DNA from 3 places in the Ensifer sp. ENS06 genome. Region 1 is predicted to be linked to each of the others. Evidence: riboswitches for the same ligand, from Rfam matches in the RefSeq annotation. Region 1 holds a riboswitch; each other region holds the start of a gene.
The links. Region 1 has a riboswitch for thiamine pyrophosphate ahead of thiB (thiamine ABC transporter substrate binding subunit). Riboswitches for the same ligand answer to the same signal wherever they lie in the genome.
Positions count from the first base shown of each region.

Region 1 (9,950 bases):
GCACCGGCAAAGCCGTGGGAGAGCGACGTCGCGTGACGCGGCGCGGTGGCGGTTGCCGCCGCCCGGATCATCACGGCTGCGATGGTGACGGAGGCGAGTGCCGAGGCGAGCGCGATTGCCGCACTCGTCAGCAGCGCCCGGTGCACCGCCGGATCGCGGGCGAGCTTCAGCACATCGGCTTCGAGTCCGGAGATGAGAACCGCGACCAGCGGCGCGCCGAGAAACAGAAAGGCAAGCGTGATCCAGGTGCCATCACTCAGGCGCGCGATCCTTGACGCGCCATCGAAACGGCGCACAGTGCGGCCACCGGTCATGCCCTCTTCCGGCTCGGTCGCCAGATGACGAAGCAGGAGCAGCAGCAGGCCGGTCATGGCGATCTGCAGGGCTGACAGCGCGATCGCGCGCGGCGGATCGAAATCGAAACGCAGCGCCTGGTAGATCGCCACTTCGATTGTGCTGGCCGCAGGCCCGCCGCCGAGCGTCAGCACGAGGGTGAAGCTGGTGGCGCAGAGCATGAAGACGAGGCCGGCGGCACCCGGCAGGAGGCCGCGCAGGACGGGCCATTCGATGAAGCGAAAGAGTGCGCGTGACGGCATGCCGAGATTGGCGGCGCTGCGCCAGTATTCGGCGGGGATGCGCTCGAGCCCGGCCAGGAACAGGCGCGCTGCAAGCGGCATGTTGAAGAAGACGTGGGCAAGCAGGATACCGAAGAGGCCGTAAATGCTGACGGGCTGCGCGAGGCCGAGCCAGCGCAGGCCGGAATTGAGGAAACCCTGCCGCCCCCAGATCTCGATCAACCCGAGTGCGCCAACCAGAACCGGCAGTCCGAGTGGCAGCGCCATCAAGCGCAGCAGCCAGATGCGGCCGGGGAACTGCGGCCGTCGCGCCAGCGCCCGCGCGACGGGGATGGCAAAGAGCACCGACAGCAACGTCGAGAGGGTCGCCTGCAGCAGCGTGAAGCGGGTGACGCGCCAGATGTAGGCGTCGAACAGCGCATCGTCGCTCGCGCCGCCCGTCTGGCTCAGCAAGGCGACGATCGCAAGACCGACGAAAAGTACGAAGACGCCGAGGCAGGCTGCCCCGGCGACCACTGTCATGCGATTTTCGCGCAGTGCGAACAATCCGGCCTCAGTTCTTGCTCATGGCGGCAAGCCATTCGTCGATCCAGGCCTTGCGGTTCTTGGCGACGTCCTCCGAGGGCAGGAGGAAGGTGTTTTCCGGCTTGACCAGCTTGTCGAAGGCGTCCGGCAGCGGCTCCTTGGTCGCTGCGACCGGCATCATCCAGTTCGTCGTCGGGATGATCGACTGGAAGTCCGGACCGGTCATGAAGGCGAGGAACTGCTTTGCCAGTTCCGGCTCCTTGGCGTTCTTGGTCATGCCGGCGACTTCGATCTGGATGTAGTGCCCTTCGGAGAAGGCAGCGGCCTGGTAGCGCTCGGTGTTTTCTGCGACCATGTGGTAGGCCGGCGACGTGGTGTAGGACAGCACCATCGGCGCCTCGCCCTTGGTGAAGAGGCCATAGGCTTCCGACCAGCCGGGGGTGACGGTCAGAACGCGGTCCTTCAGCTTCGTCCAGGCGGCACCCGCCTCATCGCCATAGACGGCCTTGACCCAGAGCAGGAGGCCGAGGCCCGGCGTCGACGTACGCGGATCCTCGATGACGATCTTCTGCGACGGGTCGCCTTCTACCAGCTCCTTCAGGCTCTTCGGCGGCGTCTTCAGCGTCTCGGTGTCGTAGACGACGGCGAAGTGGCCGTAGTCATAGGGCAGGAACGTGTCGTCGGAGAAGTTGCCGGGAACGGTGACGCCGGTTGCCTCGACGCCGTGCGGCGCGAAGAAGCCCGTTGCCTTGGCTTCCGCAACGAGGTTGGTGTCGAGGCCAAGCACGATGTCGGCCTTGGAAGCCTCGCCTTCGAGCTTCAGGCGGGTGAGCAACTCGACGCCGTCGGCCACGCCGACATAGTTGACCTTGCATTCGCAGGTCTTCTCGAAGGCTTCTGCGACCTTGGCGCCCGGGCCCCATTCGGTGATGAAGCTCTCATAGGTGTACACCGTCAGCGTCTTGTCGGCGGCGGTCGCGGCGCCGGAGAAAACAAGGCTCGCGGCCGTCGCAAGGGCTAGCCGGCTAAAGAATTTAAGTTGCGATGAATTGCACATGGCGAGGACCTCTCTCCCAAAGTTCGTTGTTGCATGGGAAAAGGGCGTATCGATCCGATCGCGTCTAATCCCTCCGCCGGTATGAGCCGGATCAGGTTCCGCGGGTTGGCGTTTTGACGCCTCTCAGCCTCCGGCCGCAATGCGGTCGGGAGGCACCCCGTTAGAGCGGCAAGAGATTTACCGCTGCCTCGGTCCCATGGCAAGCGATGTTTACGGCGAAGCTAGGGGACGCCTGGCCAGCACAATGGCGCGTGTTTGCGTATGCCGCCAACTGCGCTACACAACGGCAGCGAGGAGGAAATGTCATGCCCGATATGCTTGTTCGACTTTATGCCCTGCCGGCTGAACCTCAGTCGAAGCTTGGCCTTGGCGTCAGCATTCGCCGCGCCATGGCGCCGGAGCGCCGCCTGGTTGTTTCCTGGATCGAAAGGACTTTCGGTGCCGGATGGGCGGGCGAGGCGGAAGCCGCCTTTTCCTCCACCCCGACGCGCATGCACGTCGCTGTCCATGACGAAAAGATCGTCGGCTTTTCCTGCCACGACGTAACGGCACTCGGCTTCTTCGGTCCGACCGGCGTCGACGAAAGCATGCGCGGGCAGGGGATCGGTGAGGCACTGTTGCTTGCAAGCCTCACGGCGATGCGCGAGGCCGGCTATGGCTACGCGATTATCGGCGGCGTCGGGCCGGCGAAGTTCTACGAGCGGGTGGCCGGCGCCGTCGAAATTCCGGATTCGACCCCCGGCATTTATGCCGGCATGCTTTTCCCCGATCCGGTGCCCGAGGGGCATTGATGGTCTGACCAAAATATCGAGAACCGCTCGTTCGACGGTTTTCTTCGTTTTCCTTCGGCGGTCCTTTGCGCTATGGGCTTTGCCATGTCTCGATCGACCTTCACCATTCTGCTTGGCGGCGCCCTTTCGCTGACCGACCGGCTGGCTCACCAGCTGGCCGCAAGTCGCTTCATTGCGGCTGACGGCGGCATGCGCCATGCCCGATTGCTCGGCATCGTGCCGGATGTCTGGGTCGGTGATTTCGACTCGACCGAGGAAGCCCTTCTTGCGGACTACGCCTCCGTCCCGCGCGAGCCCTATCCGGCGGCGAAGGCCGCGACGGACGGGGAGATCGCGGTCGAGGCGGCGCTGTCGCGTGGAGCCGATCGCCTGATTTTCGCCGGCGCCCTCGGCGGTACCCGCAGCGATCACGCCTTCATGCACCTGCTGCATGCCGTCGCCCTTGCCGAGCGTGGCCTTTCCGTGTTGATGACCTCGGGCGAGGAAGAGGCCTATCCGCTGCTGGCCGGCTCGCTCGACCTCGACCTACCCAAGGGCTGCCTCTTCTCGGTGCTCGGGTTGACCGAGCTTACCGGTCTTTCGATCGTCAATGCGCGCTATCCGCTCGACGATTTCACCTTGCCGTTCGGCTCGTCCCGAACCGTTTCCAACGTTGCGGAGGGTCCCCTTCGCTTCACTCTCCAGAGCGGTCGCGCCATTGTGCTCGCCCGCCCCTATGATCTTTCCGGAGCCTGAGCCTTGGCGCCTCCCATTCTGAAACTCGACGACATCTTCCTCACTTTCGGCGGCGCGCCGCTGCTAGCCGGCGCCAATTTTCAAGTCGAACCGGGCGACCGCATCTGTCTGGTCGGCCGCAACGGCTCGGGCAAGTCGACGCTGATGAAGATTGCCGCGGGCCTGGCCGAGGCGCAGTCGGGCGAAATCTTCCGCCATCCCTCCGCGACCATCCGCTATCTGCACCAGGCGCCGGATTTCGACGGCTACGACACGGTGCAGACCTATGCCGAGGCAGGACTCGGCCCGAGTGACGATCCCTATCGCGTCGCCTATCTGCTGCAGCACCTGGGGTTGACCGGCGAGGAAGACCCGAAGCGCCTTTCGGGCGGTGAGGCGCGTCGCGCGGCGCTTGCCCGTGTCATGGCGCCGGAGCCGGATATCCTGCTGCTCGACGAGCCGACCAACCATCTCGATCTGCCGACGATCGAATGGCTGGAAGACGAACTGATCCGCAGCCGTTCGGCGCTCGTTCTGATCTCGCACGACCGGCGCTTCCTGGAGAAGGTCTCGACCGCGACCGTCTGGCTCGACCGTGGCCAGTCGCGGCGGCTCGACCGCGGCTTTGCCCATTTCGAGGCTTGGCGTGACGAGGTGCTGGAGGCCGAGGAGCTGGAACAGCACAAGCTCGGCAAGGCGATCGAGCGCGAGGAACATTGGCTGCGCTACGGCGTGACCGCTCGACGCAAGCGCAACATGCGCCGCCTCGGTGAGCTGCAGACCATGCGGGCGACCTATCGCGGCCACAAGGGGCCGCAGGGAACGGTACAGGCGACGGCCGCCGACGCCAAGGAATCGGGCAAGCTGGTGATCGAGGCGGAGAAGGTCACCAAGGCCTATGGCGAGCGCACCATCGTCGCGCCGTTCTCGATCCGCGTGCACCGCGGCGACCGCATCGGTCTGGTCGGCCCGAACGGCGCCGGCAAGACGACGCTCCTGAAGATCCTGACCGGACAGATCGAGCCGGATACGGGCACGGTCAAGCTCGGCACCAATCTCGAAATCGCGACGCTTGACCAGAAGCGCGAAGACCTCAATCTCGACGACACGCTGGCGCACTACCTGACGGACGGGCGCGGCGACAACCTGCTGGTCAATGGCGAGCAGCGCCACGTCACCGGCTACATGAAGGACTTCCTGTTCCAGCCGGAGCAGGCGCGCACCCCGATCCGCGAGCTTTCGGGCGGCGAGCGCGCAAGGCTGATGCTGGCGCGCATCCTCGCGCGAGCAACCAACCTTCTGATCCTCGACGAGCCGACCAACGATCTCGACATCGAGACGCTCGACCTTTTGCAGGAGATCGTCGCCGGTTTTGCCGGAACTGTCATCCTCGTCAGCCACGACCGCGACTTCCTCGACCGCACCGTCACCTCGACGATTGCGCCGGCCAATCCGGAGGCGCCGGATGGACGCTGGATCGAGTATGCCGGCGGCTATTCCGACATGATGGCGCAGCGCAAGGGCGCGATCGAGGAGAAGCGCAAGGCCGAGAAGGCGGAAAAGGCCAAGGCCGATGCAGCCGCACCGGCCGCCGAAGCGCCGAAGGCTGCCAAGGGTAAGCTTTCCTACAAGCAGAAATTCGCGCTCGAAAACCTGCCGAAAGAGATTGCCAAGGCGGAAGCCGAGGCTGCCAAGCGCGAAGAAAAGATGGCGGACCCCAATCTTTTCACAAAAGATCCAAATGCTTTTGCGAAGCTGGCGCAGGAGCTGGAAAAGCTGCGTGCCGACCTCGCTCGCATGGAAGAGGAATGGCTGGAACTCGAAATGCTGCGCGAGGAGCTTGAGGGCTGAGACACAACAAAGACGGTCCCGCGCGGGATTGCGAAGGTAATACGTTGAATCCTTGCGAGTTTTACCGTTAAACTGGCAAGGGAAAGATGGCCTTCCGCGTTGAACGTTTTCACAGGGTATGATAAGTAAAACTTATTATATCACCTGTGAACGATCATGATGCCCTTCAAGCTAGAATCCGAAACCATTGGAATGCTTCTGACCGATGTCTCGCGCCTCTTGCGCGGGGCCTTCGACCGCAAGGTCAATGCCATGGATCTGGGCATCACGCCTGGCGAGGCGCGCACGCTGATCCAGGTGGCGCTCACCGAGGGCATCAAACAGGCCGAAATCGCCACACGCATGGGCATTGAGCCTATGACGCTGTCGGCCTATCTCGACAGGCTGGAGGCGAACGGGCTCGTCGCCCGCGTTCCCGATCCGGCGGATCGCCGCGCCAAGAATGTCGTCATCACCGAAAAGGCCGGTCCGTTGTTCAACGAGCTGATGACCGGTCTTCGCGAAATGATGGATGCCTATACGGAAGGGCTGGACTCGGAAGCGCGCGCGCTTCTCTGTTCCAACCTGCGCATCCTGCGTGACAATTTGCGTCAGCTCGATCCGTGCCTTGCCGGTAAGGAGACAGCGGAGAAGGCCGAAGTCCGGGTCGGAGCCGCGCAATGACGCGTCGCATGAGCGAGCGGCGCACAAGCATCATCGGTGCCTTCCTAGTGGCGCTCGGCCCCGTTTCCATGGCGCTGTATACGCCGGCGATGCCTGAACTGGTGCGCGCCTTCTCCTCCAGCGAAGCGGCGATCAAGATGACGCTGTCGCTCTATTTCGCCGGCTTCGCCTTTGCCCAGTTGGTGTCTGGCACGCTCTCCGATGTCATCGGTCGCCGCCGCGCGACGCTGATCTTCATGGCGATCTACCTCGTCGGCAGCCTGATGGCGGCCTTTGCGCCTTCCGTCGCGGTGCTTTTGGCCGGCCGCCTGGTGCAGGGCATCGGCGCCTCCGTCGGGATGACCGTGGCGCGTGCGATCGTGCGCGACCAGTTCACCGGGACTGAAGCCGCACGCATCATGAACATGATCGGCATGATGCTGGCCCTCGGACCCGCCGTGTCACCGACGCTTGGTGGCCTGGCGCTCGGACTTTTCGGCTGGCAGTCGATCTTCTTCCTGATGGTCGGCTTTGCCGCCATGGCCTGTCTCACCGTGCAGTTCTTCATGGCCGAGACCGCGACCCCGGATCCGGCCAAGGGCCACCTGAAGCCCATCCTTGCGGCCTATCGGCGGTTGGTGAGCGACAGCCGCTTCGTTTCCTCGACACTTGTGATCGGCGGAGCGGTCGGCGCACTTTATGCCTGGGCGACCATGCTGCCCTTCGTGCTGATCAATGCGGTGGGGCTGACACCGACCGAGTTCGGCGTCGGCATGCTGATGCAGTCGGGCCTTTTCTTTTCGGGAACCGTGGTGGTGCGGCTGCTGATGCGGCGTTTCACGCCGCAGGCGCTGGTGCCGGCCGGCCTCGTCTTCATCGGTGCGGCCAGCCTCGCGCTTGCCTACACCATGCACGTGCTGCCGCCGAGCTTCCTCTCGGTCATGCTGCCGATCGGGATTTATGCCTTCGGCATCGCCTTCGTCATGCCCTATATGATGACGGCGGCGATGGCGCCGTTTCCGGACATCGCTGGCACGGCGTCGGCAGTGATGGGTTTCGTACAGATGGGCTCGGGGCTGCTTGGTGGCGCGATCGCCGCTGCGGTCGGCGCTCCGGTGCTGGCGCTCGGCACGATCATTCCATGCTTCGGCCTCGTCTGCATCCTGAGCTATGTCTGGTATCGCCGCAACGTTCGCTCGCAGCCGCTCGCCGTGCCGGTCAAGGATCCGCTTTCGGAAGCGGCGGAGTAGAAATCTGGTGCGACATCGGCATCGATACCGCTTCGCCCTGCATACGAAAAAGCCTCCGCGAACGGGTCGCGGAGGCTTCTTTTTTCAAAACGCGTCGTCTTAGCGGTTGCGCGCGGCCAGCGTGCGCAGGCGCAGCGCGTTGAGCTTGATGAAGCCGGCGGCATCCTTCTGGTCGTAGGCGCCCTGGTCGTCCTCGAAGGTGACGAGCTTGTCGGAGTAGAGCGACTTGTCGCTCTCGCGGCCGATGACCATGACGTTGCCCTTGTAGAGCTTCAACGTCACTTCGCCTTCGACATGCTCCTGGCTCTTGTCGATCGCGGCCTGCAGCATCTCGCGCTCCGGTGAGAACCAGAAGCCGTAATAGATCAGCTCGGCGTAGCGCGGCATCAGTTCGTCCTTGAGGTGGGCGGCGCCGCGGTCGAGCGTGATGCTCTCGATCGCGCGGTGCGCGGAGAGCAGGATGGTGCCGCCGGGGGTCTCGTAGACGCCGCGCGACTTCATGCCGACGAAGCGGTTCTCGACGAGGTCGAGACGGCCGATGCCGTTGTCGCGGCCGTACTCGTTGAGCTTGGCAAGCAGGGTTGCCGGCGACAGGCGTACGCCGTTGATCGAGACGGCGTCACCGCGCTCGAAGCCGATCTTGATGACGGTGGCCTGGTCGGGAGCGGCTTCCGGCGAGATCGTGCGCATGTGCACGTACTCAGGGGCTTCCAGTGCCGGGTCTTCGAGAACCTTGCCCTCGGAGGAGGAGTGCAGCAGATTGGCGTCGACGGAGAACGGCGCTTCGCCCTTCTTGTCCTTGGCAACCGGGATCTGATGCTTCTCGGCGAATTCGAGCAGGTCGGTGCGGCTCTTGAACGACCAGTCGCGCCACGGCGCGATGATCTTGATGTCCGGGTTCAGCGCATAGGCCGAAAGCTCGAAGCGAACCTGATCGTTGCCCTTGCCGGTCGCGCCATGGGCGATCGCGTCGGCGCCGGTCTTCTTGGCGATATCGATCAGGTGCTTGGAGATCAGCGGGCGGGCGATCGAGGTGCCGAGCAGGTAAACGCCTTCATAGACGGCGTTGGCGCGGAACATCGGGAAGACGAAATCCTTGACGAATTCCTCGCGGACGTCCTCGATGTAGATCTCCTTGATGCCGAGCATTTCGGCCTTCTTGCGGGCCGGCTCGAGCTCTTCGCCCTGGCCGAGGTCGGCGGTGAAGGTGACGACTTCCGCGCCGAGTTCGGTCTGCAGCCACTTCAGGATGATCGAGGTGTCGAGACCGCCCGAATAGGCGAGAACGACCTTTTTCACGTCTTTATGCGATGCCATGGTTTCCGTCCGTCTGGTCTTGGGGAGGGCGGCGATGCCGCGTGCAAATCTGCGGCACTTTAGCCAGAACCTGCGGCGATACAAGCGCTAGAACGCTTGACGATGCGAATCCGCTGGCAAAAGCGCAGGCGCAGGATTACTGGAGGCGACCCCCGTGCCGAGGAAACGACGATGGACTTCATTCCCAGCCTGCCGACCCTCCTGACCTTTGCCGCTGCGACGCTGCTTCTGGCGGCCACACCCGGCCCTGACATGACGCTTTCGATCAGCCGGGCGCTCGCCCAGGGCAAGAAGGCCGCGCTCTTCGTCGTGCTCGGCACCAGCTTCGGCATCGTTGTGCATACGCTGCTCGTCGCGTTCGGCATCTCGGCGCTGATCACCGCCTCGCCAACCGCATTCACCATCCTCAAGACCGGCGGTGCCGCCTACCTGCTCTGGCTTGCGGTGCAGGCGATGCGCTTCGGCTCCAGCATTTCGGTGCAGAAGGTCGAGCCGACGGAAGGCAAGGCGCTTGCCAACATCTCGGCCGGCTTCTGGGTGAACCTGTTGAACCCCAAGGTCATCATCTTCTTCATGACCTTCCTGCCGCAGTTCGTCAGCGCCGATGATCCCTCGGTCACCGGCAAGCTTCTGTTCCTCGGCCTGTTCTTCATCACCATCGGCATGCCGGTGAACATGCTGGTCGTCTTCACCGCCGACTGGCTTGCCTCCTGGCTGCAGCGCAACAAGGGCGTGATGCGGGCACTTGATTTCAGCTTCGCCGGCGTCTTCTCGGTGTTTGCGGTGAAGATTTTCATGACGACGGCTCGGTAAACAAAAACAAAAAGCCCGGACATCTTGGATGCCCGGGCCTTGTTGTGAATTAGTCTTCAGTACTCAGCCGATCAGCAGCGCATCGTCGTCGAGCGTCTGGCCGCGGATGCGGCGGAACATGGCGATCAGGTCCTCGACCTGCAGTTCCTTGCGGCTGTCGCCGGCGACGTCGAGCACGATCTCGCCGCCGTGGAGCATGATGGTGCGGTGGCCGTAGTCGAGTGCCTGGCGCATCGAATGGGTGACCATCATCGTCGTCAGCTTTCGCTCCGAGACGATCTTCTGCGTCAGGTTCATCACGAACTCGGCCATGCCAGGGTCGAGGGCTGCCGTATGCTCGTCGAGCAGCAGCACTTCGGAGCCTGCGAGCGTCGCCATGACCAGCGAGACCGCCTGGCGCTGGCCACCGGACAGA
Region 1 is NZ_JACVBC010000008.1:198,967-208,916, forward strand. It holds gene thiP (thiamine/thiamine pyrophosphate ABC transporter permease ThiP) at 1-1,121, opposite strand, end outside; gene thiB (thiamine ABC transporter substrate binding subunit) at 1,129-2,157, opposite strand; TPP riboswitch at 2,209-2,327, opposite strand; gene IB279_RS25015 (GNAT family N-acetyltransferase) at 2,463-2,948, shown strand; gene IB279_RS25020 (thiamine diphosphokinase) at 3,033-3,683, shown strand; gene IB279_RS25025 (ABC-F family ATP-binding cassette domain-containing protein) at 3,687-5,513, shown strand; gene IB279_RS25030 (MarR family winged helix-turn-helix transcriptional regulator) at 5,673-6,176, shown strand; gene IB279_RS25035 (multidrug effflux MFS transporter) at 6,173-7,405, shown strand; gene IB279_RS25040 (argininosuccinate synthase) at 7,505-8,722, opposite strand; gene IB279_RS25045 (LysE family translocator) at 8,894-9,535, shown strand; gene IB279_RS25050 (ABC transporter ATP-binding protein) at 9,599-9,950, opposite strand, start outside.

Region 2 (9,950 bases), on a different contig from region 1:
CTGCCGGAAGCAAAACTCTCCGCCGATCCGCTGCAGTCGAAGCGTCTGGAAAACGCCCTGGTGGTTTTCCTCGTGACGGCCCTTGGCGACGTCGCGCCCAAGGCCAAGGCTGAGGACGCTATTCTCAAGAAGCGGGTGCCGCGCCCCTCCGACGCCGAGTTCGAGCGGCAGAAGGACGAGCAGTTGCGCATCGCCGTCAAGCAACTGGTCGCGCTAGCCGGCGAGCAGCGCGCATCGTTGACCGCACGAAGCGGCGCCGAAACGCCGGATTATCAAGGCCTGCTGGAACAGATCGGCGGCACCCCCGGCCTGCCGCAGGGCTTGCAGCGGCGCTCCGGCAGCGTGGAGGAGACGGATGTCGATGCCCTGGCGTCGGCCGCCAAGGCCCACGAACAGATCGGCAACTACCTTTCCTTCGTGCGCCTCATGCAGGACTACCGCGAAAACCTGGCGGAAACCTATGCCCGGATCTTCGCGTCGAAATGCCGGTTTTCCATGATCACGCCGAGCATCCTCGATTTCGAGAAGTCGATCGGCGGCAGGGCATCGCCGCAGCACGACCAGATCGACGTGATGGACGAGATCCAGCAGCTGGTGATCAAGCGGCACGGCATCCACATGCACAGCTTCGTCGGCTTCGATCCGCACCGGGAGGCGCAGAAGCGTGGCTCGTCGCTGGAAAACGTCCGCTACGCGATCATGGAAAAGGGCTTCATCGGCGTGAAGATCTACCCGCCGATGGGCTTCAAGGCATGGGGCAATGCGGATCCGGCGATCGATGCGGCGCTGAAGCGGCTCTACGACTGGTGCCGCGACAACAGCGTGCCGATCATGGCGCATGCGGAAAACAGCATCGGCGCCGGCTGCGGCTATGGCAATATGGCGAGCCCCGCCTACTGGAAGAAGCTGCTCGACACCAACCGTTACAATGACTTGCGGATCAATCTGGCGCATTTCGGCGCTTTCGATGAAGTCATTCGCCCAGGCGCACCGACGGGGGTCATGGTGTCCTGCGCCCAGGACAAATTCTCCGGTCCGCCGACCTGGGAGGACATCATTGGCAAGACGATCGGCCACGGGCGCCGGCCGAACCTGTTTGCCGACCTGAGCTACCTGAGCGAGCTCGTCACCGACAACACGCCCGGGCTGCACGAAAAAATCCGCGCGCTGCTCGACAAGTGGCTGCGGGACTACGATCCCGATGCGCGCCATCTGATGTTCGGCACCGACTGGTCGATGATGGCGCTGGAGAAGGACTACAACGCCTACGTCCCGCGGATTGCCCAGCAACTGAAGGAGGCCAATGTCAGCGAGGAGGACCAGCAGAACATCTTCTGGAAGAACGCCTCCCGTTACCTCGGCCTCGACCGGCCGGGGCCGACCCGCCAGCGGCTCGCCACCTATTGTCGCAAGCGTGGCCTGGACGCCTCCTGGCTCTCGCAGCTGGAGATCGCCTGACCGCGGAGACTGCTACCCGCGGCCCGGCACGTGCCTATCGCCACGGTGCGGTTCTGGCGATCCAGTCGCGCGTCCGGCCTTCCGGGTCGGCATTGCGGGTGATGTCGGTAACGACGGCGGCGATGTCGGCGCCGTGCTCGAAGACGCCGGCGATCCGCTCGACGTTGAGGCCGCCGATGGCGACCAGCGGCAGCAACCCGACACGGTTCCGCCAGGCGGCAAGGCGCGGCAGTCCCTGCGGCGCCCACTTCATAGCCTTGAGAATGGTCGGATAAACCGGTCCGAGCGCGACATAGTCGGGCTTGGCAGCAAGTGCTGTCTCCAGTTCCGTCTCGTCATGGGTGCTGAGTCCGAGCTTCAGGCCGGCGGCGCGGATTGCAGCAAGGTCGGCCTCCGCCAGGTCCTCCTGGCCGAGATGGACGAAGTCGCAGCCTTCCGCGATCGCCAGTTGCCAGTAGTCGTTGACGATGAGCTGGCAGCCCTGCTCGTCGCAAACGGCCTTGGCCGCGCGGATCTCGCGGCGGATCTCCGCTTCCGTACGATCCTTGACGCGTAGCTGCACCAGCTTGACGCCGAGCGGCACCAGCCGCTCGATCCAATCCGCGCTGTCGACGATGAGATAGAAGGGGTCAAGTTTCACGCAAACACCGCCTTTCCGATGACGGGGGTGGAAGGGACGGCAAAATCGCGCGGTTCGAGCATGCCCGCCTCGAAGGCCTGCCGGCCGGCATCGATCGCGCCCGCGAAGGCAGCGGCCATCAGTGCGGGCTTGGCGGCGCCGGCGACGGCGGTGTTGAGCAGGACGGCGTCGTAGCCGAACTCCATCACCGTCGTTGCGTGCGAGGGCCGGCCGATGCCGGCATCGACGATCAGCGGCACATCGGGAAAGTTGGCCCGCACTGCCCTGAGCGCCTGGATGTTCTGCGGCCCCATGGCGCTGCCGATCGGCGCGCACCAGGGCATCAGCACCTTGCAGCCGGCTTCCACGAGCCGTTCGGCAACCACGAGATCATCCGTGGTGTAGGGAAAGACTTCGAACCCTTCGGCCGAGAGGATGCGCGCCGCCTCGACCAGGCCGAAGACATCGGGCTGCAGCGTATCGTGGTGGCCGATCACTTCGAGTTTCAGCCAGTTGGTGCCGAAGACCTCGCGCGCCATCTTGGCCGTCAGCACCGCCTCTGACACCGAGTGGCAGCCGGCGGTGTTCGGCAGCACGTGCACGCCGAGCGCCCGGATCAGTTCGAAGAAGGCGCCGCCCTGGCGGCCTCCGGCGGTTTCGCGCCGGAGCGAGACCGTGACGATCTCAGTGCCTGACGATCGCACCGCATCTTCCAGAACGGCGGGGGAGGGGTAGCGGGCGGTGCCGAGCAGCAACCGTGAGCGCAGGTCCTGTCCATAAAGCGTCAGCATGTCTCAGCCTCCTTTCATCGGCGAGAGAATTTCGATCCGGTCCCGGTCGCTGAGCGCATGACCCGAACGGTCGGCCCGGTGCACCAGTTCGCCGTTGACGGCGGTGGCGAGCCAGTCGCCTTCGAAATCAAGGGCGGCCAGAAGCTCGGTGAGGGTGGTGACGGCGAGGTCGTGATCCTCGCCATTGACGGTCAGTCTCATGCGGCATCTCCCTTCAGGTCCTGCGCAAGCGCGAGGTCGGCTGCTTCCGCCGCCAGGGCCGGCGAAAGCAGGAAGCCATGGCGGTAAAGTCCGTTGATCGTGATGGTCTGCCCGGTGCGCAGGGCGCGCGGCAGGTTGTTGGCGAAGGCGGGGCGGACGCCGGCGCCGGTTTCGACGAGGCGCGCTTCGCCGAAGGCCGGATGCAGCGCATAGGCGGCGTTCAGCAGTTCCATGAGGGAGCGGGCGGTGATCGGTCCGCCGTCATCCGTCTCGATCATCGTAGCCCCGCACATGAAGAGGCCGCCGCCGCGCGGCACGATGTAGAGCGGGATGCGGGGATGAATGAGCCTGACCGGCCGCGACAGTTCCACGTCGCTTGTCTGCAGGTAGAGCATTTCACCGCGCACGCCCCGCAGGCCCCGCGTTTCGCCGATGCGTGCCGCGCCGGCGCAGTCGGCGACGAGATCGTGGTGGCCATCGTCGCTCGTCTCATCGAGGAAGGTGACGCCGTGATCGACAAGCTTCTGCCGCAACCGGCTCAGCGCCCGGCGCGGGTCGAGATGCGCCTCACCGGGAAAAAACAGCGCCTCGCGGAAACGTCCGGCAAGCGCCGGTTCCAGCCGTTCGATCGCGGCGGCGTCGAGCCATTCGAAGCCGGAGGTGCGTGAGGCAAAGCGCTTGAGTTCGCCCGCATCCCGTGGCGGGGCGACGACAAGCGTGCCGTTTCGGGAAACCTCGCCCGGCAGGGCGTCGTCCCACCAGTCGATGGCGCCGATGCCCTTCGTCAGCACCACCTCTTCGGCGCTCTCGCGTTCGCACCAGGGTGCCAGCATGCCGCCGGCAAACCAGGAGGCCGCGCCGGCAAAGCCTGGTTTTTGCTCGACAACCGTCACCGCGACACCGCGGGCGCTAAGTTCATGCGCCAGACAGAGCCCTGCGACGCCGGCACCTTTGACGAGGATCCGCATGGCTCAGTGTTCCCGAGAGGCGTGGGCGGGCCGTCGTGAGGGAAGCGGGATGGTGTTGGCGGTGTGCATGCCGAGGCTCCGATTGTGGAGACCCAGTTCGCGAGCGAAGGAAGGGGAAGGACGCCTTGCCGTTGAATGGTCGCGTGAACGCGACGTTTGCGGCAGCGATGTCTGCACCGTCCCTACGCCAGTATGAACTGGATCAGGTTCAACGGGTCACTGCGCCGCGCAAACCGCATAGCAGAATCTCAGCCCCTTGGCGGGACACCCCTGGTGAATGCTCCAAGCTGACCGTTCGGGGCGGTTTTTGTCAAGAGCCAGCATTCGTGTGCGATGTGATCTCATCTGCCGAGAAAATTATCTATAATTTTGCGACGAGAAAGCGGAAGCGTTGGCGGCGTGCTGAGGGGAGGAGTGTCAGGCGGGCAGAGCGGGTCGAAAAATACCGGAGAAGCCCGGGCTCGTCCTTGTTTCTCGGGTGCGGTACGCCCGATTTCGGAAATGGGAGATGCGACCGATTGATTGGTGATTGTTGTCCCGTGTCGGCGGTTTCCAGATTCGTTCACGGTCAAAAATACAACCATAAGGGTATGTACGAACAGAAACTCTCCATCTGGGTGCTTGCGAACTTTGTTGGTCGATAAAATTATAGATAATATTAGATTCTATCTATTTCGCGTTTGCGATGACCTGGAGGACGAGCCGAAATGCTGGACGGAACCCTATCAACTGGCGCTAATTTTACCCCGGGCGACGCGGGCGAATCCCGCTGGACCCAAGCGGAAGCTGAAAAAATCTATAATTTGCCGTTCAACGATTTGCTCTACCGCGCACACACGGTCCATCGTGCGCAGTTCGATCCCAACGCCATCCAGATGAGCCGGCTGCTCTCGATCAAGACCGGAGGCTGCGCCGAGGATTGCGGCTATTGCAGCCAGTCCGCCCACTATCCGACCGGGCTCAAGGCATCGAAGCTGATGGAGGTCGAGCGTGTGCTTGCCGAGGCGCGACAGGCGCGCGACGGCGGTGCGACGCGCTATTGCATGGGGGCCGCCTGGCGCAGCCCGAAGGACCGCGACATGGACGCGATCGTCGCCATGATCGGCGGTGTGCGGGCGCTTGGCATGGAAACCTGCATGACGCTCGGGATGCTGACGCCGGCCCAGTCCGTGCGGCTCGCCGAGGCCGGGCTCGACTACTACAACCACAATGTCGATACCTCCGAACGCTTCTACGGCGAGATCATCACCACCCGCAGCTTTGCCGACCGGCTGGAGACGCTCGCGAATGTCCGCGACGCCGGCATCAAGGTCTGCGCCGGTGGCATTCTCGGCATGGGCGAAACCGCCGACGACCGGATCTCCATGCTGGTGACGCTCGCCAATCTGCCGGTGCCGCCCGAAAGCGTGCCGATCAACATGCTGATCCCGATCCCGGGCTCGAAGCTGGCCGATGCAGTGCCCGTCGATCCGATCGATTTCGTCCGCACCATCGCGCTTGCCCGCATCCTGATGCCGCTATCGCATGTCCGGCTCTCGGCCGGCCGGACCGACATGAGCGACGAGACGCAGGCGCTCTGTTTCTTCGCCGGCGCCAATTCGATCTTTGTCGGCGGAACCCTGCTGACCGCCGACAATCCCGGCGAGGACCATGATGCGGCGCTCTTCCGACGCCTGGGGTTGAAGCCGATGGCTCCGGTGGCAAGGCAGGATGCGGCCGAATGACCCTGGGTCTGTTTGCGCGCTATGAGAAGACGCTGGAGGGCCTTGATCGCAAGGGCCGCCGGCGCGCACTTGCCACCGCTGGCGGCCTGGATTTTACCTCGAACGACTACCTGGCGCTCGCCGCTTCGACGCGGCTGAAGGCGGCGATAACGAGTGCCATCGCGCGCGGCGTGCCGGTCGGTTCCGGCGGCTCACGGCTGTTGCGCGGCAATCACGAAGAACACGAGGCGCTTGAGGCGGAAGCGGCCACCTTCTTCGGCGCGGAACGAATGCTCTTCTTCGGCAGCGGCTATGCCGCCAATGCTGCCCTGTTTTCGACGCTGCCGCAGCGCGACGACCTCATCGTCCACGATGCCCTGATCCATGCGAGCGCCCATGAAGGCATCGCTGCGAGCAAGGCCGATTCGGTTGCGGCAGCGCACAACGATATCGACGCCTTTGCCGATGCGATCGGCCAATGGCGCTGCGCCGGCGGCACAGGGCGCCCGTGGATTGCCGTCGAAAGCCTCTATTCGATGGATGGCGATCGGGCGCCGCTCGCTGACCTCTTAGCGCTTGCCGCGCAGCATGACGGCTTTCTCGTCATCGACGAGGCGCACGCGACCGGCGTCTTCGGGCCGGAAGGTCGCGGTCTCGCCGCTGAGCTGGAGGACCGGGAGAACGTCGTCATGCTGCATACTTGCGGCAAGGCGCTCGGTGTTTCCGGCGCACTGGTCGGAGCAAGCGCCGTGCTTTGCGATTATATCGTCAACCGCGCCCGCAATTTCATCTATTCGACTGCGCCCTCGCCACTCATCGCGGCCGCGGTGCGTGAAGCACTCGCCGCCCTCGTCGACGAGCCGGAACGCCGCGCCGCATTCGACGGCCTCAGGTCTTTCGCCAACCGGGCGCTCGCCGAGGTGCTCGGCATCGAAGGCAGCGGCTCGCAGATCCTGCCCATCCCGATCGGTGATAACGGCCGAGCGGTCCGCATCGCCGCCCGTATGCGCGCCGAGGGTTACGATGTCAGGGCAATCCGCCCGCCGACGGTGCCGGAAGGCACCGCGCGTCTTCGGATCGCCATCACCCTCAACGTCGACCGGGCCGCAATCGTGCAGATGCTGCAGCAGTTGAAGATCGCGATCGCGAAGGAGCGGCCATGAAAACCCGTATTGTGGTCACCGGTACCGATACCGGCATCGGCAAGACCATCTTTTCCGCAGCCCTCACCGATGCGCTCGACGGTTGCTACTGGAAGCCTGTGCAGTCAGGGCTCGACGAAGAAACCGACAGCGAAACCGTCGCCCGGCTTGGCTGGTTGTCGTCTGACCGCGTCCTGCCCGAAGCCTACAGGCTCGCAACACCGGCATCGCCGCACCTGTCAGCACGGATCGACGGCGTCACCATCGACCCGGAGCATCTTTCCCCGCAGGCGGTGGAACGACCGCTGGTGATCGAAGGCGCAGGCGGGCTTCTGGTGCCGCTGACGGAGCACACGGTCTTTGCGGATGTCTTTGCGCGCTGGCTGATCCCGGTGGTTGTCTGCGCTCGCACCGGGCTCGGCACGATCAACCACACCCTCTTGTCGCTCGAAGCGCTGCGCCGCCGCGCCATTCCCGTTCTCGGCGTCGCCTTCATCGGCGACGCGCAGGAGGACAGCGAAGCGATCATCGCGCGCCTTGGCGGGGTGCGCCGGCTCGGGCGGCTGCCGCGGCTCGACCCGCTGACGCCCGACCGCCTACGCCACGCCTTCGCCGAGAATTTCAACATCGCCGATTTTCGAGGGATGCCGGCATGAAGAGCTCCGCCGTCTGGTATCCCTTCACCCAGCATGCCCTCGAACCGGCGATGCGCCGCATCGTCGGCACCGAAGGAGCGTATCTCGTCGACGAAGATGGCGCGTCGATCCTCGATGCGATTTCGTCCTGGTGGGTTATCACCTACGGCCACCGTCACCCCACGATCATGGAGGCGATCCGCAGGGCTACGGAGACCTACGACCAGATCATCTTCGCCGAATATACTCACGCACCGGCGGAAGACCTGGCGCGCGGGCTGATCGAGATCGCACCGCCCGGGCTCTCCCATGTGTTTTATTCCGATAGCGGTTCGACTGCGGTCGAGGTCGCGCTGAAGATGGCGCTCGGGTTCTTCCACAACAGCGGCCAGCCGCGGAGCCGGATCTGTGTGCTGGAGCATGGCTATCACGGCGACACGATCGGCACGATGTCGGCCGGCGAAAGAGGCGTCTTCAATGCCGCCTACGCGCCGCTGCTCTTCGCCGTCGATCGCCTGCCCTTTCCGGAGCCGGGCCGGGAGCAGGCAACGCTCGACGCCTTCGAACAGGCTTGCGCTTCCGGCGAGGTTGCCGCCCTGTTGATCGAGCCCCTGCTGCTTGGCGCCGGTGGCATGAAGACCTATCCGGCTTCCGTGCTGTCCGAGCTGAAACGCATTGCCGAACGGCATGGCAGCCTGCTGATCGCCGACGAGGTGATGACCGGTTGGGGGCGGACGGGCAGCCTGTTTGCCTGCGAGCAGGCCGGGATCGCGCCCGATATTCTCTGCACCTCGAAGGGGCTGACCGGCGGCGCGCTTCCTCTGGCCGCGACGCTTTGCACCTCGGAGATCTTCGAGGCGCATCTTTCGGTCGACCGACGCAAGACCTTCTTCCATTCGAGTTCCTACACGGCCAACCCGATCGCCTGTGCCGCGGCACTTGCCAATCTCGCCGTCTGGAGACAGGAGCCGGTGGGCGCGCGTATCGAAACCTTGGTCGCGCGCCAGCGTCGACATCTGGCGCGCTTCGCCGACGATCCTCGCTTCGTCGACGTTCGCCAAATCGGCACCATTACAGCCCTCGACCTCACGGTGCCGTCCGGCGGCTATCTCGCCGAGGTCGGCCCGCAGCTCAGGGCGTTTTTCCGCAAGCGTGGTTTGCTGATCCGTCCGCTCGGCAACGTCATCTACCTGATGCCGCCCTATTGCGTCACCGATGCCGATCTCGGGCGGGCCTATGACGCGATCGACGAGGCGGCGTCGCTCTTCGGGGCAGGGCAGCTATGAGGCTCGTTCGCTCATCCCGGATCGTCGGTTTCGGCCATGCGGTGCCGGAGCGGCGTGTCGCCAACGGCGAAATCGAGACGACGCTCGGGCTTGAGCCCGGCTGGATCGAGCGCCGCACCGGCATTCGCGAGCGGCGCTGGGCCGCGTCTGAAGACACGCTGTCGGGGCTTGCGGCAAAGGCGGGCGCAATGGCGCTCGAAGATGCCCGCACCCCGGCCGCCAATATCGCCCTGGTCCTGCTTGCGACCTCGACGCCCGATCACCTGCTGCCGCCTTCAGCACCCCTGCTCGCCCATCGTCTCGGCCTTTCCAACGCTGGTGCGATCGACCTTGCCGGCGCCTGCTCGGGTTTCCTCTACGCGCTGACGCTTGCCGATGGTTTCGCGCGGGCTCAGGGAAAGCCGGTGCTGGTGGTGGCGGCCAACATCTTGAGCCGCAGGATCAATCTGGCCGAGCGGGCGAGCGCCGTGCTCTTTGCCGATGCGGCCGGCGCCGTCGTCGTCGCGCCGTCCGATGACCCGCAAACCGGCCTCGTCGGCGTTGACCTCGCCGCCGACGGCAGTCGCTACGATCTGATCTCGATTGCCGCCGGCGGCAGCAACAGGCCGTTTTCCGCCGACACCAGGCCCGAGGATCTGCTGATGACAATGCGTGACGGGCGCGAGATGTTCGCGCAGGCGGTGGAGATGATGACGGCCTGTGCCGTGAACGCCATGGGCGCCGCCGGCTGCGTGGCCCCGGACATCAGCCGCTTCGTGCCGCATCAGGCCAATGCCCGCATTTTCGACGCCGTCTGCGATCGTCTCGGCATCGCGCCGTCGAAAACGGTGCGCACGATCTCGGACTACGGCAATTCGTCGGCCGCGACCATCCCGCTGTCGCTATCGCTGGCGCACCGAGAAAAACCCTTCGTCTCCGGCGAAAAGCTGTTGCTGACGGCGGCCGGCGCGGGGCTTGCGGGAGGGGCGGCAGTGCTCGCGATCTGATGACGCGTCGACGGCAGCCACGCCGCGTAACCTGGGGCGCGCGCCGTGATGTCAGGGTGTTGAGGGCGCGGCGCAAGAGCCGCGTTTCATCAGCATTGGCTGCAGCTTGTATTCCTCCTGCAGCGCATGGCTGCCGAGCACGCCTTCGAGTGCCAGCCGGG
Region 2 is NZ_JACVBC010000003.1:435,949-445,898, forward strand. It holds gene IB279_RS15585 (amidohydrolase family protein) at 1-1,458, shown strand, start outside; gene IB279_RS15590 (thiamine phosphate synthase) at 1,493-2,098, opposite strand; gene IB279_RS15595 (thiazole synthase) at 2,095-2,868, opposite strand; gene thiS (sulfur carrier protein ThiS) at 2,872-3,069, opposite strand; gene thiO (glycine oxidase ThiO) at 3,066-4,037, opposite strand; TPP riboswitch at 4,199-4,319, opposite strand; gene bioB (biotin synthase BioB) at 4,745-5,761, shown strand; gene IB279_RS15615 (8-amino-7-oxononanoate synthase) at 5,758-6,903, shown strand; gene bioD (dethiobiotin synthase) at 6,900-7,538, shown strand; gene IB279_RS15625 (adenosylmethionine--8-amino-7-oxononanoate transaminase) at 7,535-8,803, shown strand; gene IB279_RS15630 (beta-ketoacyl-ACP synthase III) at 8,800-9,789, shown strand; gene IB279_RS15635 (LacI family DNA-binding transcriptional regulator) at 9,841-9,950, opposite strand, start outside.
Region 2: linked by a shared signal. The riboswitch ahead of thiO (glycine oxidase ThiO) and the one ahead of thiB (thiamine ABC transporter substrate binding subunit) in region 1 are both predicted to bind thiamine pyrophosphate.

Region 3 (9,950 bases), on a different contig from region 1:
CAGTGGTGATCGCCTATGTCGACGCGGACCAGCAGCGGACAGACCGGAAGATCCTGCCGTTGGCGATCGTGTATCTCGAGCGGATGCTGGTGTTGCTCGCCTGGTGCTGCCTGCGCCAGGACTACCGCAAGTTCCGCGTCGATCGCATCGTCGATGTCACGATGACGGAGGAAAGCTTCCGCCCGCGCCGAGTTCCGATGCTCCGGGACTTCGTGGCCTACCTGAACGCCGGTGCGCCTGAAACGTCGAAGATGACGTTGAGCGGCCAATAGCTAAAACGACGACGCGGCCCGTGTTGCCACGGACCGCGTTCGGACTGCTTTTTTGCAGTCATGCCTTGGGAGGCAAACTTATTCCGCCGGCTGCAAGGCCGGCTGCGGCAGCGCCTCCGGCGCACGGCCGCCAAGGACCGCGGCCATCTGCGCTTCATCCAGTTCGCCTTCCCACTTCGCAACGACGATCGTGGCGACCGCATTGCCGACGAAGTTGGTGAGCGCGCGGCATTCCGACATGAAGCGGTCGATGCCGAGGATCAGCGCCATGCCGGCGACCGGCACCGCCGGGACGACCGAAAGCGTCGCAGCCAGCGTGATGAAACCGGCGCCGGTGATGCCGGCAGCACCCTTGGAGCTCAACATCGCGACGAGAAGCAGCAGCACCTGATCGCCGAGCGACAGCGGGATATCCATCGCCTGGGCGATGAAGAGCGCGGCCAGCGTCATGTAGATGTTGGTGCCGTCGAGGTTGAAGGAATAGCCGGTCGGGATGACCAGACCAACGACCGAGCGCTTGCAGCCGGCCTTTTCCATCTTGCTCATCAGACCCGGAAGAGCGGCTTCCGACGAGGACGTGCCGAGCACCAGGAGCAGTTCTTCCTTGATGTAACGGATCAGCGCAACGATCGAGAAGCCATTGTAGCGGGCGACCGCGCCAAGAACGACGAACACGAAGAGGAAGGACGTGATGTAGAAGGTGCCGATCAGCATCGCCAGGTTGGCGATCGAGCCGACGCCGTATTTGCCGATGGTAAACGCCATCGCGCCAAAGGCGCCGATCGGGGCGGCCTTCATCAGGATGCCGACGAGCTTGAAGACCGGCAGCGTCAGCGCGTGCAGGAAGTCGACGACGGGCTCTGCCTTCTTGCCGACCATGGCAAGCGACAGACCGAAGAGCACGGAGATGAACAACACCTGCAGGATGTCGCCATCGGCAAAGGCGCCGACGAGCGTCGTCGGGATGATGCCCATCAGGAAGCCGGTGATCGTCTGCTCATGCGCCTTTTCGGCATAGGTGGTCACCGCCTTGACGTCGAGCGAGGCCGGATCGATGTGCATGCCGGCGCCCGGCTGGACGACATTGGCGACGATCAGGCCGATGATCAGCGCGAGCGTCGAGAAGGTCAGGAAATAGATCATCGCCTTGCCGGCGACGCGGCCGACCTTGGCAAGATCGGTCATGCCGGCGATGCCGGTCGCGACTGTCAGGAAGATGACCGGCGCGATGATCATCTTGACGAGACGGATGAAGGCGTCGCCGAGCGGCTTCAGCTCGGTGCCGAGCGACGGATAGAAATGGCCGAGCAGGATGCCGGCGGCGATCGCCACCAGAACCTGGACATAGAGATGGCGATAGAAAGGTGTCTTGCCGCGCGGTTCCGCGGATTGTTCGATAATCATGAGATCCTCCACTGGACCCAGTCCGGCGTCATGCCGGGCCTCCCGGGTCAATTTCCGATGCGCGACAGCGCGGGCTGTCATGAGGATGTCATTTGCAACGGTCGTGCCAGTTGGCCGCGGCAGGAACCAAGCCTTTGAATTGATGAGGATGTTTTGTGCAGGCGGCTCGGTGCGCACAAAGAGTTGAGCGGATTTCCGCACAAGCCATCTGGAAGACTGAGCGAAAAAATGCACAATTGGGCCATGTTCAACGCCCTGTCCGCCCCCCTCAATCTGGCAGATCTCGACCAGTCGATGCGCCGCACCTGGCTGGTCTTTGCCGGCCTTGCCGTCGCGCTGCTTGTCGCCGCGCTCCTGCTTGCCGGCGAGTACGGCCGAAGCCAGGCGCTCGAAACTGTCGATGCCCAAAGCCGGATCGATGCCAATCTGAAGGCCTCGCTGCTGCGCGCCGTACTCGAACGCCAACGCTCGACGCCGCTGGTGCTGGCCGACGATGTCGAGGTGATGGCAGCCCTTTCGACCCGCGGCACAGAGGCGCTGCAACGGCTGAACGAGAAGCTGCAGGCGCTGGCGACCAACACGGACGCCGCTGTCATCTACGTGATCGGCCCCGATGGCGTCGCCGTCGCTGCCAGCAACTGGCGCGAGCCGACGAGTTTCGTTGGCAACGACTATGCCTTCCGCGAATATTTCCGCATGGCGATGCGCGACGGCAAGGCCGAGCATTTCGCCATGGGCAACGTCAGCAAGCGGCCGGGCCTCTACATTTCGCGTCGGGTCCAGGGTCCTGACGGCCCGATCGGCGTCGTCGTCGCCAAGCTCGAATTCGACGATGTGGAAGCCGAATGGCTCGCCTCCGGCAAGCCGGTCTACGTCACCGACCGGCGCGGCATCGTGCTGATCACCAGCTTCCCCTCCTGGCGCTTCATGACGACCAGAACAATTCCACGCGACCGCGTCGCCGCCATCCGCGACAGCCTGCAATTTGGCGATGCCTCGCTGCTGCCGCTGCCCTTCCGCGACATCGAGCCGACCAGCGATGGCTCCAGCGAGTTGCGCGCACTGTTGCCGGGCGACAGCGAACGTCGGTTCCTCCGGGTCGAAACCATGGTTCCGACCACCAGCTGGCGGCTGGAGCAGCTAGCACCGCTCGATGGCGCGATCTCGGCGGCAACCCGCGAGGCCCGGCTGATTGCCCTGGCCCTCCTCGCACCGCTGCTCGCTTTTACCGCGGTCCTCCTGCGCCGCCGCCAGACGCTGGCGCTGGTGTCTGCGCGCGATCGCGCCGCGCGCGACGAGCTGGAGACCCGCGTGGCGGAGCGCACACATGACCTCAGCCTTGCCCGCGATCATCTCGAAACGGAGATCGCCGACCACCGGCGTACTGGCGAGAAGCTGCAGGCGGTGCAGCAGGAACTGGTTCAGGCGAACCGGCTGGCGATCCTTGGCCAGGTGGCGGCCGGCGTCGCCCACGAGATCAACCAGCCGGTCGCGACCATCCGCGCCTATGCCGACAACGCCCGCACCTTCCTCGAACGCGGCCAGCAGCAGACCGCGGTCGAGAACCTTGTCAGCATCGCCGAACTGACCGATCGGGTCGGCACCATCACCGACGAACTCAGAAGCTTCGCTCGCAAGGGCCGCTTCGTCGCCGAGCCGACGCCCATGCGCGACGTGATCGAGGGGGCGATGATGTTGCTGCGCAGCCGCTTTGCCGGCCGCATGGATGCGATCGTCATCGACCTGCCGGAAAATGGCCTCAGCGTCCTCGGCAGCCGCATCCGGCTCGAGCAGGTGCTGATCAACCTTTTGCAAAATGCCCTGGAAGCGCTCGGCACGCGCAGCGGCGCCGAGATCCGCGTGCGCTGCGAGGACGGTCCCTCGGGTACGGTTTTGCTCGTCGTTGCCGATAACGGCCCAGGCATTCCCCTGCACATCCACGAGGATCTGTTCACGCCGTTCAACACCTCGAAGGATGAAGGGCTCGGCCTCGGCCTTGCCATCTCCAAGGAGATCGTCGCCGACTATGGCGGCGATATCACCGTCGAAACCAGCGACAGGGGCACCGTCTTCACGGTTCGCCTGAAGAGGGCCTGAGCGATGCAGCCGACCGTCTATCTCGTCGACGACGACAACCACCTGCGCAAGGCGATGACGCAGACGCTGGAACTCGCCAGCCTCGCCGTTACCCCTTTTGCCAGCGCTGCCGAAGCGTTGAAGACGCTGGATGCGAATTTCGACGGAGTCGTCGTCAGCGATATCCGCATGCCGGGCATCGACGGCCTCGCCTTCTTCCGCCGCATCGAAGCTTTCGACGCGGATCTGCCGGTGATCCTGGTGACCGGCCATGGCGACATCCCGATGGCAGTGCAGGCGCTGCAGGATGGCGTCTACGACTTCATCCCCAAACCCTTTGCCGCCGACCGGCTGGTGCAGAGCGTGCATCGCGCGCTGGAAAAACGCCGGCTCGTGATGGAAAACCGCGCGCTGAAACGGGCCGCCGAGACGGCCGGCGACAGCCTGCCGCTGATCGGCCAGACGCCGGTCATGGAACGTTTGCGCCAGACGATCCGGCACATTGCCGATACCGATGTCGACGTGCTCGTCGCCGGCGAGACGGGCAGCGGCAAGGAGGTGGTGGCGACGCTGCTCCACAATTGGAGCCGACGCCGCAACGGCAACTTCGTGGCGCTGAATTGCGGGGCGCTGCCCGAAACGGTGATCGAAAGCGAACTCTTCGGCCACGAACAGGGCGCCTTCACCGGCGCCTTGAAGAAGCGCATCGGCCGGATCGAGCATGCGAGCGGCGGCACGCTGTTCCTCGACGAGATCGAGGCGATGCCACCGGCGACTCAAGTGAAGATGCTGCGCGTTCTGGAAGCGCGCGAAATCACGCCGCTTGGCACCAACCAGGTTCGTCCGGTCGATATCCGCGTCATCGCGGCTGCCAAAATCGATCTTGGCGACCCGGCGCAGCGCGGCGATTTCCGGGAAGACCTCTACTTTAGATTGAATGTCGTAACGCTGTCGATCCCACCGCTGCGCGAACGCCGAGACGATATCCCGCTGCTCTTCTCGCACTTCCTGACCCGGGCGGCCGAGCGCTTCAAGCGCGACGCGCCTGTGGTCACATCGGCCGTGCAGAGACATCTGATGACGCATGCCTGGCCGGGCAATGTGCGCGAGCTCTCGCACTTTGCAGAACGCGTGGCGCTTGGTGTCGAAGGTCCGCTGGGACAGCCGATTGCGCCCGCCGAACAGCCTGGATTTGCGCTCCCGGAACGGCTCGAACGCTACGAGGCGGAGATCCTGAAAGAGGTGTTGCGGGCTCAGCGCGGCGACGTCAAGGCGACGATCGAGGCGCTCGGCATTCCGCGCAAGACATTCTACGACAAGCTCCAGCGCCACGGCATCAACCGTGCCGATTACGCCGAGCGGGCCGCACCGGAAAAGGCCGGCCGCTAGCGTCAAACCCGAATCCGTCACCACACGCAATAGGTGCATCTTTGTCGGCAGGCGAATTCACGCTTGACGACCCGGGCCGATCGATGGCTATGATCTAGGCATTCACCAGGGGGGTCCCGCAAGGGGCTGAGATTCTGCTGGATGGCCGGCTTGCCGGCTGTGGCGCAGTGACCCGTTGAACCTGATCCAGTTCATACTGGCGTAGGGACGGTGCAGATATCGAAGCCAGGATTCCGTGCGTCCAGCATCTGGCGGAGCGTCTTTCATCTTTCCGGCATCAGAACTGGGTCTCCAATTGCAAACTTGGAGCCTCGTCATGAATATTGCCACCAAACCCGCAGCCCTCACGGTCACGCAAGGACCGCTTCCCGCCTCCCGCAAGATCCACAAGCCGGGCGTGCTTCATCCGGATATCCGCGTGCCGATGCGCGAGATTGCGCTCCACCCGACGTCGGGCGAGCAACCGGTTACGGTCTATGATTCCTCCGGCGCCTACACCGCCGACGACGCCGAGATCCGCATCGAGGACGGCCTGCCGCGGCTGCGCCGCAACTGGATCGTCGACCGCGGCGATGTGGAAACCTATGAGGGACGCGTGGTCCGCCCCGAGGACAACGGCTTTGTGAGCGGCGACAGGCTGACACCGACCTTCCCGTTCCAGCATGCGCCGCTGAAGGCCACGGGCGGCCGCGCAGTGACCCAGCTTGCCTATGCCCGCGCCGGCATCATCACGCCGGAAATGGAGTTCGTGGCGATCCGCGAAAATCTCGGCCGCGACGCGGCGCGTGCGAAAGTCCGCGACGGCGAGAGCTTCGGCGCCCACATCCCCGATCACGTGACACCCGAATTCGTGCGCCAGGAAATTGCCAGCGGCCGCGCGATCCTGCCTGCCAACATCAACCATCCGGAATCCGAGCCGATGATCATCGGCCGTAATTTTCTGGTGAAGATCAATGCCAATATCGGCAACTCCGCCGTCACCTCGTCGATGGCGGAAGAGGTCGAAAAGATGGTCTGGGCGACGCGCTGGGGCGCCGACACCGTCATGGACCTTTCGACCGGCCGCAACATCCACAACATCCGCGAATGGATCATCCGCAACTCACCGGTTCCGATCGGCACCGTGCCGCTTTACCAGGCGCTGGAAAAGGTCAACGGCATTGCCGAGGACCTCACCTGGGAAGTCTATCGCGACACGCTGATCGAGCAGGCTGAACAGGGCGTCGACTATTTCACCATCCATGCCGGCGTCCGGCTGCACTACATCCCGCTCACCGTCGATCGCGTCACCGGCATCGTTTCGCGCGGCGGCTCGATCATGGCCAAGTGGTGTCTGCATCACCATCGCGAGAGCTTCCTTTACGAGCATTTCGAGGAAATCTGCGACATCTGCCGCGCCTATGACGTCTCCTTCTCGCTCGGCGACGGCCTGCGCCCCGGCTCGATCGCCGATGCCAACGACGCGGCACAATTCGCCGAACTCGAAACGCTCGGCGAGCTCACCAAGATCGCCTGGGCCAAGGATTGTCAGGTGATGATCGAAGGCCCCGGCCACGTGCCGATGCACAAGATCAAGGAGAACATGGACAAGCAACTCGCCGTCTGCGGCGAGGCGCCGTTCTACACACTCGGACCGCTGACGACGGACATTGCGCCCGGCTACGACCACATCACGTCGGGCATCGGCGCGGCGATGATCGGCTGGTTCGGCACCGCCATGCTCTGCTACGTCACGCCGAAGGAGCATCTGGGTCTTCCCGATCGCAACGACGTCAAGGTCGGCGTCATCACCTACAAGATCGCCGCCCATGCCGCCGATCTCGCCAAGGGCCATCCGGCCGCCCAGGTGCGCGACGACGCGCTGTCGCGCGCGCGCTTCGAATTCCGCTGGGAGGACCAGTTCAACCTCTCGCTCGACCCGGAGACGGCCCGTAACTTCCACGACGAGACACTGCCGAAGGAAGCGCACAAGGTCGCGCATTTCTGCTCCATGTGCGGCCCGAAATTCTGCTCGATGCGGATCTCGCACGACATCCGCGCAGAAGCGCAGAAGGAAGGCCTGGAGGCAATGGCCGCGAAATACCGCGAGGGCGGCGACCTCTATATGCCGGTGGAAGGGGCGGCTGGCGCGGCCGAGTAGACGACAGAGACTCGTTGAAGGGGCCAGTCACGGCCCCTTCAGTTCACTCAGGGCTGCGCCTCCCGCCTCGGAAGCGGAAGCGGCGATCGCCAAGGCTCTCCTCCTCCGTCATGCTTGGGCTTGAGCCGAGCATGACGGAGGGTGGGAGGCGCGCCAACGACACCGTTCAATCAACAAACATGCAACGTCCTCTGTCCCTCTCGCGACGCCTCAGCGATGAGGGCGATCATCTGTATGTCGTGGCCGCCGCCAGAGGCCCGCACCTTGCGCTCCGTGTCGCCCGTCCCCCCAATAGCTTGTCCCCACATCGATTGAACGATATGCAAGGCGCACGCAAAAGTCGCTGTCGGCGAAATTCATTCGCTGCGGGCAGCCGAACTGTACCCGCGCAAAAGTCCTGCAGGACGACGCAAGAACGCCGTTTGCACAAGGAGAATGACTTGAGGACATGCCTGTTGAGACTGACGGCCTTGTCCATAGGAGCCCTTGCAGCATTCGGCGGAGATCTGCCGCGCCTCAACGGTGACCGGGGCTTTGCCGCGGGCCTTTCCTGGATTTCCGCTGCCCATGCGGACGACGCCGATGCCGGCGGCACGAATGGTGAAGGTGCCGCGGGCGGCAGCGACCAAGGTAGCGAAAACGTCGGGAGCGGCGGAAGCAACGGCACAGAGGGTGGCGGCGATTGGGGCTCCGGCGATGGTAGCGGCGTGGGCGGCGAGCCCGGCGGGACCGGGGCTGGCGGCGGAGGCGGCGCCATCGACGGAAGCGGCCTGAGCGGCGGAGACAGCGAGCGCCACTCATCCTCCTCGCGCGACGGGCGGGATTACGGACCAACCGGCAGCGTATGGCACGGCGGCAGCAGTTTCCTCAATCTTTTCCGCCGGACACCGGAAGAGCCTCCCGAGGGAAGCGGGCCAGAGTCTTCCACCCGGCAGAAGAGCGATGCGGGATCCCGCAAAAGCGCGGGTCACACCAGAACAGAGCCCTGAAGAGATGTCTGCTTCGTCGCGCCGAAGGATGCCGTGTGCTGTTTATCGCGGACATAGAAGCGTCTGCGCCTGGATGCTTGGGCCAAGCCCTGGCGTGACGGAGCAGCGGGAGGCGCGCTATCGATCCCGTTCGATCAACGAACGCGCAACGTCCCTATAGCCCTATAGCCCTCTAGCGACCACTCACCATCCGCTCGACCACATCGAGCAGCACGTTGGCGCCGGCGACCAGATCATCCGGCTCCGTGTGTTCGCGCGGATTATGGCTGATGCCGTCGCGGCTCGGAACGAAGATCATCGCCGTCGGCGCGATGCGGGCGATCATCTGGGCATCATGACCGGCGCCCGAGGTCATGCGCCGGCTCTTGAGGCCTCGCGCCTTCGCCGAAGCCTCGACCGCTGCGACGATGCCCTGATCGAAGGCGACCGGCTGGAAGCGTGCCAGCCGCTCGACCGAGATCGTTACCCCCTCTTCCGCGCCGATGCGCACCAGAAAGTCCGCAAGCGCCGCTTCGAGCGCCTGCAGCCGATCCTCGTCCGGATCGCGCAGATCGACGGTGAAGGCGGCACGCGATGGGATGACGTTGATCGCGTCGGGCTCGAAACGCATGGTACCAATGGTCGCGACACTCGGCGCGTTCGACCGGGCAATATGCTCGCGCAGGAAGAGGCCGACACGCGCGGCCGCGAGACCGGCGTCGGAACGCATTGCCATCGGCGTGGTGCCGGCATGGTTGGCGATGCCATCGATCGTCACGCGCTGCCAGGAAATGCCCTGCAGGTTCTCGACGGCACCGATCGCAAAGCCCTCGCGCTGCAGCACCGGCCCCTGCTCGATATGGAGCTCGACATAGGCTTGGGGCTTGAGGAACCCCGGCTCGATGTTGCCGGCATAGCCAATCCGCTCGAGTTCCGCGCCCAGCGACGAGCCATCCGTGCCGATGGTCGCGAACGCTGCGTCCAGCGGCAGGCCGCCGGCATAGACGAGCGAGCCGAGCATGTCGGGCGCAAAACGCACGCCCTCCTCATTGGTAAAGGCGGCAACGACGATCGGTCGGGCCGGCGTCACGCCACGGTCCTTCAGCGTCTCGATCACTTCGAGCGCGGCGAGTACGCCGTAACATCCGTCATAGATGCCGGCATTGATGACCGTATCGATGTGCGAGCCGAGCATGATCGGCGCTTCGCCGCTGTTCTCCTCGCTGCGCCAGATGCCGAAGATGTTACCAATCTGGTCCACGGCCACATCGAGGCCCGCCGCCTCGATCCAGGCGACGAGGCGGTTGCGGCCGGCCTTGTCGTTGTCGGAGCCGGCCAGCCGGGTCAGTCGCCCTTCTGCATCGCGACCGATTTCGCCAAGCTCGCGGATGCGCCCGATGAGGCGCGCGGCGTCGATGGAAGGAAATGACATGTTAGTCCTGCTTTCATGCGGATTTTGGTTCATGGCCGGCTATCAGCCAACGCCAGTCTCTGCCGGATAATCTCGGCGTGATAACGCGCGCCGAAGATCAGGGCGTCGTCGTTGAAGTCGTAACGCGGATTGTGCAGCGGCGCCGATGTCTCGCCATTGCCGATGAAGACGAAGCAGCCCGGAACGTGCTCAAGGAAGCGTGCGAAATCCTCCGAGCCGGTCATCGGCTCGGCGGCCGTTGCGACATTCCCGGTCCCGAACACCGTTTC
Region 3 is NZ_JACVBC010000003.1:576,442-586,391, reverse strand. It holds gene IB279_RS16235 (YafY family protein) at 1-272, shown strand, start outside; gene IB279_RS16230 (dicarboxylate/amino acid:cation symporter) at 351-1,676, opposite strand; gene IB279_RS16225 (ATP-binding protein) at 1,905-3,773, shown strand; gene IB279_RS16220 (sigma-54 dependent transcriptional regulator) at 3,777-5,141, shown strand; TPP riboswitch at 5,239-5,367, shown strand; gene thiC (phosphomethylpyrimidine synthase ThiC) at 5,458-7,281, shown strand; gene IB279_RS37680 (hypothetical protein) at 7,737-8,270, shown strand; gene IB279_RS16205 (Zn-dependent hydrolase) at 8,443-9,681, opposite strand; gene IB279_RS16200 (M20 aminoacylase family protein) at 9,711-9,950, opposite strand, start outside.
Region 3: linked by a shared signal. The riboswitch ahead of thiC (phosphomethylpyrimidine synthase ThiC) and the one ahead of thiB (thiamine ABC transporter substrate binding subunit) in region 1 are both predicted to bind thiamine pyrophosphate.